DNA from 3 places in the Peribacillus sp. CSMR9 genome. Region 1 is predicted to be linked to each of the others. Evidence: riboswitches for the same ligand, from Rfam matches in the RefSeq annotation. Region 1 holds a riboswitch; each other region holds the start of a gene.
What was found. A riboswitch is a leader RNA that binds a small molecule or an ion and turns the genes downstream of it on or off. The one in region 1 is predicted to bind cobalamin.
Positions count from the first base shown of each region.

Region 2: it holds a riboswitch for cobalamin, as region 1 does, so the genes downstream of both, metE (5-methyltetrahydropteroyltriglutamate--homocysteine S-methyltransferase) here and N9I19_RS05540 (ribonucleoside-diphosphate reductase subunit alpha) in region 1, are expected to answer to the same signal.
Region 3: it holds a riboswitch for cobalamin, as region 1 does, so the genes downstream of both, N9I19_RS09445 ((2Fe-2S) ferredoxin domain-containing protein) here and N9I19_RS05540 (ribonucleoside-diphosphate reductase subunit alpha) in region 1, are expected to answer to the same signal.

Region 1 is NZ_JAOPHO010000005.1:90,951-96,060, reverse strand. It holds gene N9I19_RS05555 (SulP family inorganic anion transporter) at 1-1,197, shown strand, start outside; gene N9I19_RS05550 (hypothetical protein) at 1,283-1,429, shown strand; gene N9I19_RS05545 (manganese-dependent inorganic pyrophosphatase) at 1,528-2,457, opposite strand; cobalamin riboswitch at 2,751-2,932, shown strand; gene N9I19_RS05540 (ribonucleoside-diphosphate reductase subunit alpha) at 3,072-5,110, shown strand, end outside.
Region 2 is NZ_JAOPHO010000028.1:3,807-8,916, forward strand. It holds gene N9I19_RS13835 (aminopeptidase) at 1-812, opposite strand, end outside; gene bcp (thioredoxin-dependent thiol peroxidase) at 825-1,295, opposite strand; gene N9I19_RS13845 (potassium channel family protein) at 1,358-1,774, opposite strand; cobalamin riboswitch at 2,034-2,225, shown strand; gene metE (5-methyltetrahydropteroyltriglutamate--homocysteine S-methyltransferase) at 2,371-4,680, shown strand; gene N9I19_RS13855 (acyl-CoA thioesterase) at 4,673-5,110, shown strand, end outside.
Region 3 is NZ_JAOPHO010000014.1:24,686-29,795, forward strand. It holds gene cbiQ (cobalt ECF transporter T component CbiQ) at 1-406, opposite strand, end outside; gene N9I19_RS09435 (energy-coupling factor ABC transporter substrate-binding protein) at 447-758, opposite strand; gene N9I19_RS09440 (energy-coupling factor ABC transporter permease) at 760-1,503, opposite strand; cobalamin riboswitch at 1,683-1,880, opposite strand; cobalamin riboswitch at 2,083-2,272, shown strand; gene N9I19_RS09445 ((2Fe-2S) ferredoxin domain-containing protein) at 2,424-2,792, shown strand; gene cobJ (precorrin-3B C(17)-methyltransferase) at 2,807-4,462, shown strand; gene N9I19_RS09455 (sirohydrochlorin chelatase) at 4,481-5,110, shown strand, end outside.

The DNA of each region.
Region 1 (5,110 bases):
AACTATTTACTTGCTGCAACTATATTGACTGGTTTGCTGCAAATTTTACTAGGGGTTTTAAAAATCGGGAAATTAATGAAGTTCATCCCGAAGCCGGTCATGACTGGTTTTGTGAATTCTCTAGCCATCTTGATTTTCACGGCACAGCTTACCCATTTCGTGGGCGAATCATGGATCATGTATCTCATGACAGCCATTTCATTAGCTATCATTTATCTTTTTCCGCTGATCACGAAAGTCATACCTTCACCACTTGTCGCCATCATATTCATGACAATCGTTGCAGTTACCACGGGAGCTACGGTGCGTACGGTTGGGGATATGGGGCAATTGACTGAAGCCCTTCCGATGTTCATGCTTCCAGACATCCCTTTGACCTTCGAAACTTTGGCGATCATTTTCCCTTATTCCATAGCCCTTGCGTTTGTCGGGTTGCTTGAATCATTATTGACCGCTCAAATAGTCGATGAGATGACTGACACGGACAGTAATAAAAATAAGGAAGCCAAAGGCCAAGGGATTTCGAATATCATTGCCGGATGTTTTGGCGGAATGGCAGGATGTGCGATGATCGGCCAATCCGGTATCAACATTAAATCGGGAGGAAGGGGCCGGCTTTCCACTTTTGTAGCTGGCGCATTTCTTATGGTATTAATCGTGGTATTGAATGATGTCCTTGTTAAAATACCGATGGCTGCCCTTGTCGCAGTCATGATCATGGTTTCAATCGGGACCTTTGACTGGTCTTCCCTAAAGCGGCTCACTAAAGCTCCAAAGACGGATGCAGCAGTGATGATCGTGACGGTCCTCATTGTTCTTTATACACATGACTTATCTAAAGGGGTATTTGCTGGAGTGCTCTTGAGCATGATTTTCTTCTCGGCTAAAATTTCTAAAGTGGCTGTTGAGAAAACGGAAGACATCCATGCTAAGAAAATCATTTATCGTATCAGCGGACAAATATTTTTCGCTTCGGTTCAGGACTTTGTTTCTAAGTTCGATTTCAAGGAAAAAGCCGAAACGGTCATCATCGATTTTTCCCATTCTAAAATATGGGATGCTTCTGCAGTCGGTGCTGTTGATACGGTTGTCCTTAAATATCAGTTTCAAGGTACACCTGTCCAGGTGCAAGGCCTGGACGAGGAGAGTTCGTTATTGCTTGAAAAACTCGCCACCTCAGAAAGTAAAATATCTTGAAAAAGTATAATTCTGCTGAATAGAAACTTTTCAAACCGACAAAATAGATAACATGAAATATTTCCTTTTGAAAGGAGCGAAAAGCATGACATCCGATCAGGATTATACAGCAGCGAATCTGTCACCAGATTTATTGAATGAACTGAAAAGCTTTGAAAGCAAACTTGGCGAGGAAGCCAATAAAGAACTGATTGTCATCGCCTATGAAAAAGAAAAGGAAACCTTAAATTAAAAAAAAAGACTCAAACACCTTTAAATGGATGGTTGAGTCTTTTTTTAATGTACAGAAAAGGGGGCCCAAAGTATTGAATGGGCACCCCTTTTCCAATATTATTTACTGAATACGTCCGTTAAAACCGGAACGATTTGTTTTTTACGCGATACAACGCCCTCTAAGACGGCAATGTTATTGTTTAATGAAACGTCATATGCCTTTTCCACTGCATCAGCCGCTTTTCCAAGAGCCAAGGCCACAGAATCATTGGTCAAGATATCCGTTACGACGAATAGGAATAAATCCAATTCCTTCACAGCGATGACCGATTCAATGGCTGCTTCTATTTCAGCTTGCTTAGCAAGAACTTCGTTCGGATCTACAGCATTGACCTGAGCTATCTCCACTTTAGCCATTCCCATGGAGAATTCTTTTGCATCAAGAGTGATTAACTGGGCAATCGTCTTGTCGCTCAAGTCAGCTCCCGCCTTCAACATTTCCAAGCCATATGTTTCAGCGTTTACTCCCGCAATATCAGCCAGTTCCATAGCTGCTGCAACGTCTTGCTCTGTGCATGTCGGGGATTTGAACAATAAAGAATCGGAAATTATGGCAGATAGCATAAGTCCGGCGATCGCTTTAGGGACTTCAATGCCGTTTTCTTTATAGATTTTATTTAAAATGGTTGCCGTACAGCCAACTGGCTCCGCACGGTAATATAAAGGATCGCTTGTTTCAAAGTTAGCGATACGGTGATGGTCGATAACTTCCAACACACGGACTTGGTCAATATCTTCTGCACTTTGCTGGCGTTCGTTGTGGTCGACCAGGATCACTCCATCCGCTTCCCCTGCCACTTTTTCCACAAGGCGGGGAGCTTCGAATTTGAATTGGTCCAACGCATATTGAGTTTCACCATTCACTTCACCCAGACGAACTGGTTCAGCGTTGATACCTAGTTGCTTTTTAAGATCTGCATAAGCGATTGCTGAACAGATTGTGTCTGTATCCGGGTTTTTATGTCCAAAAACTAATACTTTTTCCAAGATTTTAACCCCTTTTTCATAAATATTTTTCCGCGAATCCCCTCATCGCAATAAGGGAGAGCCACCTTTACTATACACTTTATTTTAACACAAAATCCCGTAAATTCAGTGCTCAAATTACCCATTCCCCAATAAAATCTTTCATTCTCAATCCCTCTACCTTCACTTTGTCAATAGATAAGGGTTGGTTTTTCTCAAATATATTAGTTGAATTATCATCGTATATGGCTTACGATAATATAAGCAGAAATACTAGATATTGATTACACAAACAATACCAATAACTATATATAGAATATTTTATAATCCAAGGTGCCAGTGATGGCTGAAAAGGGAATCCGGTGTAAACCCGGAACTGTCCCCGCAACTGTAAATGTGACGAAATGAGAAACCACTGTATAGCTCTCTCTATACGGGAAGGACTCAAAGTAGGATGATCATGAGTCAGGAGACCTGCCTTGATTTTTTCATGTTTCTTATTCTTCGGGGATTGAGATGATGAAACGATAGTATAATGGCTATTTTTTCATGGTTCTTTTATTCTATCGTTTGATCCGCTCAATCCATTTGGGCGGTTTTTTTATTTTAGCGGAAGTTTACAAGGAGGATTATTAATGACTCAAACATATAACTCTACCATAAGCGAAAATGACACCGAAACGAATTCAATCCAGCTTGAGATGTTATCAAAGGAATTCGAAGGCCGTCTCGATATGGAAAAGTTCAAAAAGCGTTTTATAAAATGGCTTGATCGCAAAAGTGACTCAACCGATGAACAGGCATCAAAAAAACTGATTCAGCTCGCTCTTGAAAGTGTGGATATAGATGCTCCCGATTGGACATTCGTTGCTGCAGCAGAACTATTGAATACGATGTATAGGGATGCACAGGCAAATCGAGGTTATGAAGGCATGAGTTATGGCCCATTCTATGAACTGATCACGGAACTCTCGCAACTTTCAGAAGGCCAGCGTTATCCCATTTATAAATCAGAACTGCTAGCTTCTTATACGAAAGCGGAAATTGAGGAATTGGGTTCGGTGATCGACCCGGAAAAGGATAAATTATTTTCTTACATAGGCATCTACTTATTAAACGATCGCTACCTAGCCCGCCCCAAAAAAGACAAGGTCTACGAACTGCCTCAAGAGCGCTTCATGATCATCGCGATGGAAATCATGCGAATGGAAAAAACGGAGCATCGTCTTCAACTAATAAAAGAAGCTTACTGGGCTATGTCCAACCTTTATATGACTGTTGCGACGCCTACTCTATCCAATGCAGGTAAAACGCATGGACAGTTAAGCTCTTGTTTTATCGACGCAATTGAAGATTCCATTGACGGCATCTATCTATCTAACTACGATGCCGCAAAAGTATCAAAATTCGGCGGCGGTGTAGGTCTTTACGTTGGTAAGATTCGTTCGCTTGGTTCTGATATCCGAGGTTTCTCTGGAAACAGTTCCGGCACGACTCCCTGGATCCGGCTATTCAACCAGACAGCTGTCAGTGTCGATCAATTGGGGCAACGTAAAGGTGCCATCGCGATTTACTTGGATGCCTGGCATAAAGATATTATGAGCTTTCTTGATTTGAAGACGCAAAACGGGGATGACAGATTAAAAGCCCATGATATTTTTACAGGTGTATGTATTCCTGATTTGTTCATGGAGGCTGTACGCGACAGAAAAGAATGGTATCTTTTCGATCCGCATACCATCAAACAAACCCTTGGATTCTCACTTGAAGATCTTTATGACGAGAAGAAAGGCGAAGGAAGCTTCAGGAATCATTATGCACTTGCTGTCGAGGCCGCAGAAAATGGTACACTTCCAAACTATAGCTTTGAAAAAATCAATGCGATGGACATCATGAAAAGCATCATGATTTCTCAATTAGAAGAAGGCGTACCATATATGTTCTACCGCGATGAAGTGAACCGGAAGAATCCGAATAAACATAAAGGCATGATTTATTGTTCTAACCTTTGTACGGAGATTGCTCAAAACTTAAGCCCTTCGACGATCACGGATGAATATGAAACAGAAGATGGAGATGTCGTTGTGGTCCGTAAAAGCGGCGATTTCGTTGTCTGCAACCTATCATCCATTAACTTGCCCCGTGCGGTGAGCAGCGATGTTTTGGAGAGGTTAATTCCCATTCAGATCCGGATGCTGGATAACGTCATTGATGTCAATAATCTTCCGGTCAAGCAAGCATCCATCTCGAACAAACGTTACCGGGCAATTGGTTTAGGAACGTTTGGATGGCATCATTTACTTGCCACTCAGAATATTTATTGGGAATCGGATGAGGCTGTTCACTATGCCGATGCTTTATACGAAAAGATCGCTTACTTAACAATCAAAGCATCCAACGAGTTGGCCAAGGAAAAAGGATCATACCCATATTTCGAAGGATCGGATTGGCATACAGGGGAATATTTCGAACTTCGTGACTATACAGATCAAAAATGGATGGATTTAAAAGCAGATGTGCAGCAACACGGTACCCGTAATGGATATTTAATGGCTATTGCCCCCAATTCATCGACTGCTAAAATCGGTAATTCAACGGATGGAATCGATCCTTTGTATGAAATTGAATTTTACGAGGAAAAGAAAAACTTCAAATTCAAGGTGACCGCACCAGG
Region 2 (5,110 bases), on a different contig from region 1:
ATATCCAGAATTCGGTTCATTTTAGAAGATTGATTGGAAATGGCTTTACTGATTTTCCCCTTTTTCAAGTTTAATTCTATGTCACTAAAAGTGATTCCTTCATAGGTTGTGGGTGTGTTGAAGGCTATCCTTCCATTGACGCTCTCTTTTATAGGTGCAGTAAATACTTCCCCGTCCGGTAAATTCTTTTTTCCGGCACATATGATAGCCGGCATACCTTTAATGGAAAAGGTCAAATCTGTCCCTGGTGAAACGATCCTGACTTTGTCAGTTCGTTCCATCAATAGTTTTAACGGTTTTAATGCCGCCTCCATTTTCCCATAATCCATTGTGCATACGTTCAAAAGGAAGTCTTGATACCTGTCGAAAGTCATGCCGGCTTTTTGCGCTGATGTGTTGGTGGGATAATTAAGCAAGACCCAACGTCGGTTGTTCACATAGAAAAGAGTTGGAGAATTCATAGCCTCCCCTTGAAGACGGTGCCTTTCGAGGAGAACATCAGTCATTTCCACATCGTTTTCTTCACCGGTGATGATGATGACCGCATCGATATCCGTATATTTCTTCAGAGCCCATTGCGATGATGTGTCAAGTTGTTCCTTCACATTCCCTTGTAATAGGTGCCGGCTTATCTCATCGTCTTCAAGTTCTACATATGGATAAGCACCCACTCTGTATGTTTCATCAATCAGCTCTTTCAATAATGGTTTCGTGTTGATATGGCCCCGAATAAGGATTCTCTCTTTTGGCTTTAATTGTATCGAATGATGAATCAGCCTGGCAGCAAGCTTCGTTATTCGCTCATCCTTCATTTGCCTGTCCCCTTATTTTTTGAGGTCGCGAAGAGTTTCAAGAGCTTCTTCGACGTGGCCTTTTACTTTTACCTTACGCCATTCTTTGACTATCTTACCTGCCTTATCAATCAGGAATGTTGAACGTTCAATGCCCATATACTCCTTGCCGAAGTTCTTTTTCAATTGCCACACATCAAATGATTCAGCAGCTTCATGATTTTCGTCAGCTAGCAGCAGAAAAGGCAATCCATGTTTTTCGATGAATTTTTCATGTCGTGCCGCTGGGTCTGGGCTGATACCAATGATGACAGCGTCCAATTCCTCAAATTGCTCATTGTGGTCCCGGAAATCACAGGCCTCCGTCGTGCATCCTGACGTCATGTCTTTTGGATAAAAATATAAAACAATGTATTTCCCCTTAAAATCCGATAGGGAAACCATTTCACCATTGTTTGCTGGGAGTTGAAAATCAGGTGCTTTTTCTCCAATTTTAACAGTCATATTGAACCCTCCATTTCTTTCATTATGGTAAGAGTACCCAATAATCGAAAGAAATACAACTTTCATTTATTCCTTCTTTCCTGATCTAAATCAATCACCGTCCGAATTACAAACGCGGCCGGGAGCGTATAGCCGATGAATGCCTGGATTGTCGCAATCATCCTGCCTACGCCTATCGGGGATATATCCCCATACCCTACAGAAAACATCGTCATCGCACTAAAATAAAAAGAAGTCTTCAGTTGCTCGTAAAAACTGCCGTCCAAACGATTGCCCATATCAAGAATCACTGAATGATTCTGAAGCTCGTATAATAAATAAATCAGTGCAAATCCAACTAATATCGTCGCATATAAATTGCCAAGCCACAGCATATCCTCCAGAGAGAACTTCTTTCCTCCCGACTCAACAAGAAATAAGGTACGAATGCTCATCACCATGCAAAAAATGATTCCTGCAATCAAGATGTAGAAAGTCATCCCCCACGCCCCATTTCAAAACGCCACTCCCTCTATACATACTCCCTGTCCAAACAATATATTCTTTCTTAGGGACAGACTTTATCCTTATCACTAACACATCCTAAACGCATTTGTCAGGAATTCGGGACCTTATCCCGAATCTTTTTCATGTTGACCCTTTTAGTCGGATATGTTAAGGTTGTCTAAATATTTATAATAATTTTTATTTTATAAATATTAGCCACCTGCAATCAGTTTATCCAGCAGGTTTTGTGAAATTTCATATGTGGAAATAGGTTCCTAATTTTCATTAGGATTAAAAGGGAAGCCCGGTGTAATTCCGGCACGGTCCCGCCACTGTAATGGGAATGTTAGCGCCATCCAATATGCCACTGATCAACGGATCGGGAAGGCCCGTCGCTAATGATATTCCCTAAGTCAGGAGACCTGCCTATTTCGACAACACTGTTTTAACCTACGGGAGATAGGGAGGTGTTAGGGACCTTATAATTGTAAGGGGCATTCTGCATGCCTCTTTATTTTAAGCATTTCTAACTTTCTCTTTTGACGGTTAGGGATGCTTTTTTATTGTTAAATCAAATGAATGTAGGAGGATGGGAATTTTGAAAAGCAGCAGTTTGGGTTACCCGCGAATCGGGGAAGATCGTGAATGGAAACGTACATTAGAAGCTTACTGGTCCGGTAAAATCGATGAAGCAGAATTTACGGCACAACTAAAAGCCATCCGTTTAGGCAACTTACAAAAACAGAAGAAACGAGGCATTGATATCATTCCTGCCAACGACTTCACTTTATATGATCAAATGCTGGATATGTCCGTCATGTTCGGTCTTGTTCCTGAACGTTATTCAGCCTATGAAGGCGGATGCGTTCCCCTTTCCGTTTATTATTCAATGGCCCGCGGAAACAATGACGAAGTCGCTTCCGAAATGACGAAATGGTTCAATACGAACTATCACTATATTGTCCCTGAATTAAACCTGTCACAGCTGACTTTAACAGAAAATAAACCACTTGCAGCATATCGGGAGGCCAAGGAAAAGCTAGGGATTGAAACCAAACCCGTGTTGATCGGACCTTATACTTTCATCTCCCTTTCCAAAGGCTTCAATAAAAAAGATATCCCTGGCATCATCCTGAGCCTGCTTCCCCTATACACGCAAATCCTGCAAGAGTTGGAGCAAGAAGGCGTGAAGTGGGTTCAAATGGACGAACCTTCTCTTGTTTCATCCATTTCCAAAGATGATATGCAAACTGTTACTTACCTCTATGAAAAACTGAATGAAGCAGCACCAAACCTGAACATCATGCTACAAACATACTTTGATGCCGTGGAGCATTACCAAGAAGTCATCGAATTACAAGTCCAAGGAATCGGTCTTGATTTTGTACATGATAAAGGGAGGAATCTAAGTAATCTTGAAGCATTCGGTTTCCCGAAGGACAAAGTGCTTGCTGCAGGTGTGATTGACGGAAAAAACATTTGGCTATCTGATTTATCGAAAAAAATCCAATTGATCGAGACTCTTAAGAAAAAGGTAGCCGAAGACCAAATCTGGCTTCAGCCCTCTTGTTCCCTGCTTCATGTCCCAGTGACCGTTCGTAATGAAACCGCCCTTTCAAAAGAAGTGAAAGAGGCCCTCGCTTTCGCTGATGAGAAACTTGAGGAAATCATACTCTTGGTCAAAGGGAATAATCAAGGCTTTGAAGCAATCGCCGAAAAAGTCGATGCTAATAAATTTACGGTTCAAACGTTAGCAAGTTCAAATGCACGGAATCATGGGAATGTACAATCCAATGTCGAAAAGGTTAAAACCAGGAACGTCGGCCGTCAGCTTCCATTTAAAGAACGTTACCAAAAACAACAGGAATTTTTCAAATTGCCTTTTCTTCCTTCGACTACGATCGGCAGCTTTCCACAGACATTTGAAGTTAAACAAGCACGTGGGAAGTTCAAAAGAGGAGAATGGACCGCTTCGCAATATGAAACATTCGTTAACGAAGAAATCGGCAGGTGGATTGATATCCAAGAAGAAATCGGCTTGGATGTTCTTGTACACGGGGAATTCGAACGGACGGATATGGTTGAATACTTCGGCCATAAGTTAGGCGGATTCGTCTTTCTAGAAAAGGGCTGGGTACAATCCTATGGGTCTCGCTGCGTGAAACCACCAGTCATCTACGGTGACATCGATTTCATCGAACCGATGACAGTCAGGGAAAGTGTATACGCACAATCACTGACGAACAAGACGGTAAAGGGAATGCTAACAGGTCCTGTCACGATTTTGAACTGGTCATTTGTCCGTGATGATATTTCCAGGGAGAATGTTTGCTACCAACTGGCACTTGCTTTGGAAAAAGAAGTCATTGCATTGGAATCGGCTGGAATCAAAATGATCCAAGTTGATGAGCCTGCACTTAGGGAAGGTCTGCCATTGAAAAAAACCGATCGCGATGAGTATTTGAACTGGGCTGTTAATTCGTTCTTGATATCCACATCAAGCGTGGAGGATACAACCCAAATTCACACGCATATGTGCTATTGCGACTTCAACAGTTTCATGGATGTCATCTCCTCCCTTGATGCCGATGTAATTTCCATCGAAACATCCCGTAGCCATGGAGAGCTTGCTTCCGCATTCGAGGAAAGGACATACGAAAAAGGTATTGGCCTTGGTGTGTATGATATTCACAGCCCGCGTGTGCCGGCAGTGGACGAAATGGTCGATATGATTGAACGGGGCATCAAGGTACTGGATAAAGACCAGTTTTGGATCAATCCCGACTGCGGCCTGAAAACAAGGGGTATCCCGGAAACCGTCGCTTCCCTGAAAAACATGGTTGAAGCAGCAAAAATCGTCCGTGAAAACCTTTTAGCTAAACCAAAAGCTTATGATTGAAAAGAACGTTGCCCATCCAACACAGCAGTCACGGACATTTTTAACCGACCTTGTTTTTCCACCGGATACAAATCATCACAATACCATCTTTGGCGGAAAGGTAATGGCCTATGTTGATAAAATAGCCTGCATTTCAGCTATGCGTCATTGTCGAAAACCCGTTGTGACCGCTTCAAGCGACTCTTTTGATTTTTTGGCCCCCATCAAGACAGGAGATGCGATCAACCTTGAAGCTTATGTCACCTGTGCTCATCGCACATCAATGGAGGTATTCGTGAAAGTGGAGCGTGAGAACCTATTAACAGGTGAAAAACAGCTTACGGCACGCGCTTTTTTAACGATGCTGGCCATTGATGAAGACGGTAAGCCGACAAACGTACCTCAGGTCATTCCGGAAACGGAAGAGGAAAAGCAGCAATATGTTCAAGCA
Region 3 (5,110 bases), on a different contig from region 1:
AAGATGGCACTTTAAGTTTTCGCAGCACGGATAGAATGACGGTAATGGGTGTTGTTAAGGTTAAGAAATATAAACAGCTTATACTGCCAAATACGACAGTGATCAAATTGATTACTGTACCAATGCTGTCATCGCTGATGAATATTTGCCAGTTTCCGACTTTCCAGGACCACCATATATTGGATATTGAAATGGGTTTGCTTGTAAAAGAAAAAAGGATGGTAATTGTACCTGATAATATAAAGAACCCCGGTAGTAAGAGTAATTTCAGATAATAAGAAAGTGGGATTCTTGCCGCAAAAATGATTAAAGCACTCATCACCGTAAAAGTGATGAGCGAAACGGCCATATCCCTTACAGTTAAGGAAAAAAGCAAAAGGGAGAGTGCAAAAATCATTTTTTCCAACGGATGTTCATCCTTTAGCCCATTGAAATAGGCATATTTATCAATGAGTAACATGCTTGGATTCTTCGGGCATGGCTTGTTTGGCTTGCTTATTCCTTTGTCTCATTACCCCAATGAAATATCCAATGAAACCAGCTCCGATTGCAGCCTGCAGCGCAAATAATAAGCTTTCTGTTTCTGCACCTGGTGGCTCCCAAATACTGTTGAACCATGGCTTATATTCCGGATGGATTTTAGTGATGGCTTCTTCAGCTTCGCCATCTGCACCGCCAAATTGCGTTCCTTGTTGGGTGATTAACGGTATGGTTGCAAGAATGACGACCAGGAAAAGCAACAGTAAACTTTTTTTCATATTAACGGGCCTCCTTAGATAAAACTCGCAGCAATTTCAATTCGCCTAGATTGTATTTTTTTAAGAAATTCATCACAACGACTGTCAATAATCCCTCGCTGATTGCCAAGGGAATTTGGGTCAGGGCGAAAATCCCTGCAAACTTAGTGAATGAGGCCATGAATCCCCCTACCTCGGATGGAAAAGCAAGAGCAAGTTGAACGGAAGTTACCACATAGGTTCCTAAATCTCCAAAAGCAGCTGCCAAGAAAACCGCAAGAGAAAAAGACCACCCCAATTTAGTTGCGCCCTTGAAGACAAAGTAAGAAATGAAAGGTCCGCATACTGCCATGGAAAATGCATTGGCCCCTAATGTCGTCAACCCTCCGTGAGCCAGTAATACAGCTTGAAATAACAGGACGATGGAACCCACGACACTCATGGCCAATGGTCCGAATAATATGGAACCCAAGCCAACTCCTGTAGGGTGTGAAGAACTTCCCGTAACGGAAGGAATCTTCAGGGCCGATAATATGAATACAAATGCTCCCGATAGGCCGAGTATCATTTTTGTTTCTGGGTTTTCCTTTACTTTGGACCTAATCGACCGGTAACCCAAGATTAAAAATGGAAGGATAATGGCCCACCAGAATATGGCCCATTCAATCGGTAAAAATCCCTCCATAATATGCATGGCCATAGCACGTTTTGGTACAAGAAGCAATAAAATGACAAAATAAAGAATTTTCCAATTGTCTTTTTTCATTCTTTCTCCTTTCAACACTTTTAATTTTTTCTGATCAAGGCTTTTAGAAGAAAAGCGGCGCCCAACATAAAAAGCACTTCTCTAAAAAAGAAAGAAGTGCGTAATGAACAGGAATTCCTCAGCATAAACCAACCACGGGCTATTCTGCCTGATCCGCACACCCATCCTCGTAGGCTGAAACAGTTTCACGCTTCATGGCAGGTCTCCTGGCTTTGGTTCATCATCCCATTACATCCTTCCCATCTCATTTGACAGTGGATTAACCTTAAGGCAATAGGACTTCCCTTTACAGTGGCGGGACCGCTCCGGATTTTCACCGGCTTCCCTTTTAAGCTGAATTTCCGAGAAAATTCAACACCATAAAACTTATGTAATTATTTTGAAAAATCTCGTATAGTTTATCATAAAGAAATAATTCCAGCTACACTCTCTTTTTTTTTTTTAGACTAATAACGCAGAGAAGCGAGGCATGGAGCTGGATTTACCCTATTAAACTTTTCTAAACAGTCGGAATAAACTTTGAATTTTGCTAAAGTTGTTATATGATAGATAAAGTTAGCTAGAAATGTATAATAAAACCAAATATTTCATTTTAAAAGTGCTCTTGTGTGAATTATCAAGGGATAATAGGGAAATCGGTGAAAATCCGATGCAGCCCCCGCTACTGTAAACGCTGATGAAATTGTCGATGACCACTGGCTTAATGCCGGGAAGGGACAAAGTAAAATGAAGCGTAAGCCAGGAAACCTGCTTTTGAAATTGTATGATACTTTTCGGAGGGAAAGGTAGAAGGACTATGACGATTTTGGGAGATTCAGCATATTTGCCGAAGGCTCCTCATTCATATAGTTTTTTTAAAACCTTAACTCTTATGTTAAGGTTTTTTATTTTGCCTTTTCCCTGAACTCAGGAGGAAGAAGATGACTACTTGGAACTTGCAGGGTACTAATACGCATCTGTTGATTTGCAATGGAAGCAGTTGCATGAAAAAAGGCGGGGAAGAAGTAACCCAAGCGATTCGCGATGAAATTACTTTAAAGGGACTGGATATGAAAATCCATACAACCAGGACACGCTGTAACGGAAGATGTAAGGACGCCTGCGTTGTAATTGAGTATCCCCAAGGGAGATGGTATCGGGTGGAAACCCCAGATTACGGTCGGAAGATTGTAAGTAATATCGATGATGGGGAGTTTGTGCCACAGCTGATCTACCGATTCAGTGATGGGGAAATGACCCCTAATCCAGATTTTCCTGCTCATACGGGTATTTCAAAGAACAAATCGTAAAAGGAGATGTCTTAATGAGTACTAACGGTAAATTATTCGTCGTGGGCTTTGGGCCAGGGAATTTTGAACACATTACCAAACGTGCTGTCGAAGCCCTTCAAGAAAGTGACTACATCATTGGTTATAAAACTTATGTTGAACTCATTCAGGGATTGCTTACAGATCAAACGATTATTAGTACGGGAATGACTGAGGAAGTATCACGTGCTCAGGAAGCAGTGAAACAAGCGGAGCTGGGAAAGAAAGTGGCTGTAATTTCCAGTGGTGATGCCGGAGTGTACGGGATGGCAGGGCTGGTTTATGAAGTATTGATTGAAAAAGGGTGGAAAGAAGATACTGGAGTGGGCATTGAAGTCATCCCTGGTATTTCTGCAATCAACTCTTGTGCGTCTTTACTTGGGGCACCTGTCATGCACGATTCGTGTACCATCAGCCTCAGTGATCATTTAACGCCTTGGGAACTTATCGCTAAAAGGGTGGAAGCTGCTGCAATGGCTGACTTTGTCATTGCACTTTATAACCCGCGTAGCGGAAGGCGGACTAGGCAAATTGTAGAAACACAAAAAATTCTCCTTCGCTACCGTTCACCGGATACACCTGTCGGGTTGGTGAAAAGTGCTTATCGCGATCGGCAGGATATTGTCATAACCAATTTGAAAGATATGTTGAATCACGATATTGGAATGTTGACCACCGTCATTATTGGTAATTCATCTACCTTTTTATATGATGACAAAATCATCACACCAAGAGGTTATCAGAGGAAATATACATTGAATTCGGAAAAGCAAACATTGAAGCCGCATCAGCGTCTGCAAAAAGAAGCAGAACCATGGGCATTAGATCAAGAAGCCGATTCCATGCAAGAAGCCTACGCTGAGCCTGATGGAGGGGTTGGATTACTTACAAAAGCACCAGAAAAGAAGGCGACATCTTTTGAAATGGCAATGGAAGCCCTGTCTATAGTTAAGGGCCAAACCGTTCAGCAACCCATTAAGCCGTTTGTTCAGCAAAAAGTGGAGTCGGTATTCGAACTTGCGGTCAGTCCAGGTGTGGCGAATAAACAATTCACTCCCAAACAAATGATGACACTTGCGGAAGTTGTCGGGGAAAAGGGATCGATGGAATACACGCCAAACCATAAGATCGTATTAAAGATTCCGACAACGGATCCGGAAGTCATTACGGGGAAATTGCAATCAGCAAACTTTCTGTTATCGCCGATTGGAGATGTACTGACATTAAAAGCCTGTGATTTCTGTGATGGGGAAAAAGCGGAATCCATTCCTTTTGCGGATGAAATACACCGGGTGCTCGGCGGAATGAAAATGCCCAAGGAACTGAACATCGGTTTTAATGGGTGTGGAATGGCTTGTTATAGTGCTGTGATGGATGATATTGGGATTGTCTTTCGGAAAGGGAAGTTCGACTTATTTCTTGGTGCTAAACCGGTTGGAAGAACAGCCCATCCAGGTCAGCTGGTTGCTGAAGGCATTGAACCGGAACAGCTTGTTGAACTGATTACGGACATTGTCGGGGAGTATACGCAAAATGCCCATCCAAACGAGCGGCTTTTTAAATACTTCAAACGTGCAAAAAAGATACAGAATTTTTCTTATCAGGACATTGCTCCCAAAATAAACATAGAGCCTGCGCCTTGTGAAGACTAATCAAGAGGGGGAAAGTAAATGAAAGCAGTTTTGTTCGTAGGACATGGAAGCCGCTTGGCTTCAGGAAACGAAGAAGTCCTTCATTTTATTAAAAATATGATTCCGGCAATGGATGACGGCTTTTTGGTAGAAACGTGCTTCTTGGAGTTTGCGGCACCGAATATATCTAAAGGCATTGATAATTGTGTAAAACGAGGGGCTACGGAAGTTATCGTCATACCAATCATTCTGTTGCATGCAGGACATTCGAAATTACATATCCCGGCTGAAATAGAGGATGGGAAAACCAAGTATCCAGAAGTGAAATTCACATATGGTCAAACGATCGGGGTCCACCATGATGTATTGACGATCCTGACAGATCGTCTTGAGGAAGTTGGTTTCGATACATCCTCAAAACAGCCTGAGACAGCAATTTTGCTAATCGGCCGAGGTGGCAGTGACGCTGATGCAAATAGTGATATATATAAAATTTCACGATTATTATGGGAAAAATTAAACGTGAAATGGGTCGAAAGTGCCTTCATGGGTGTAACGGACCCGCATGTTGACGAAGGCATTGATCGATGCATCCGCTTAGGCGCGAAAAAAATAGTGATGCTGCCATATTTCCTTTTCACGGGTGTGTTAATGGAAAGAATGGAAGAT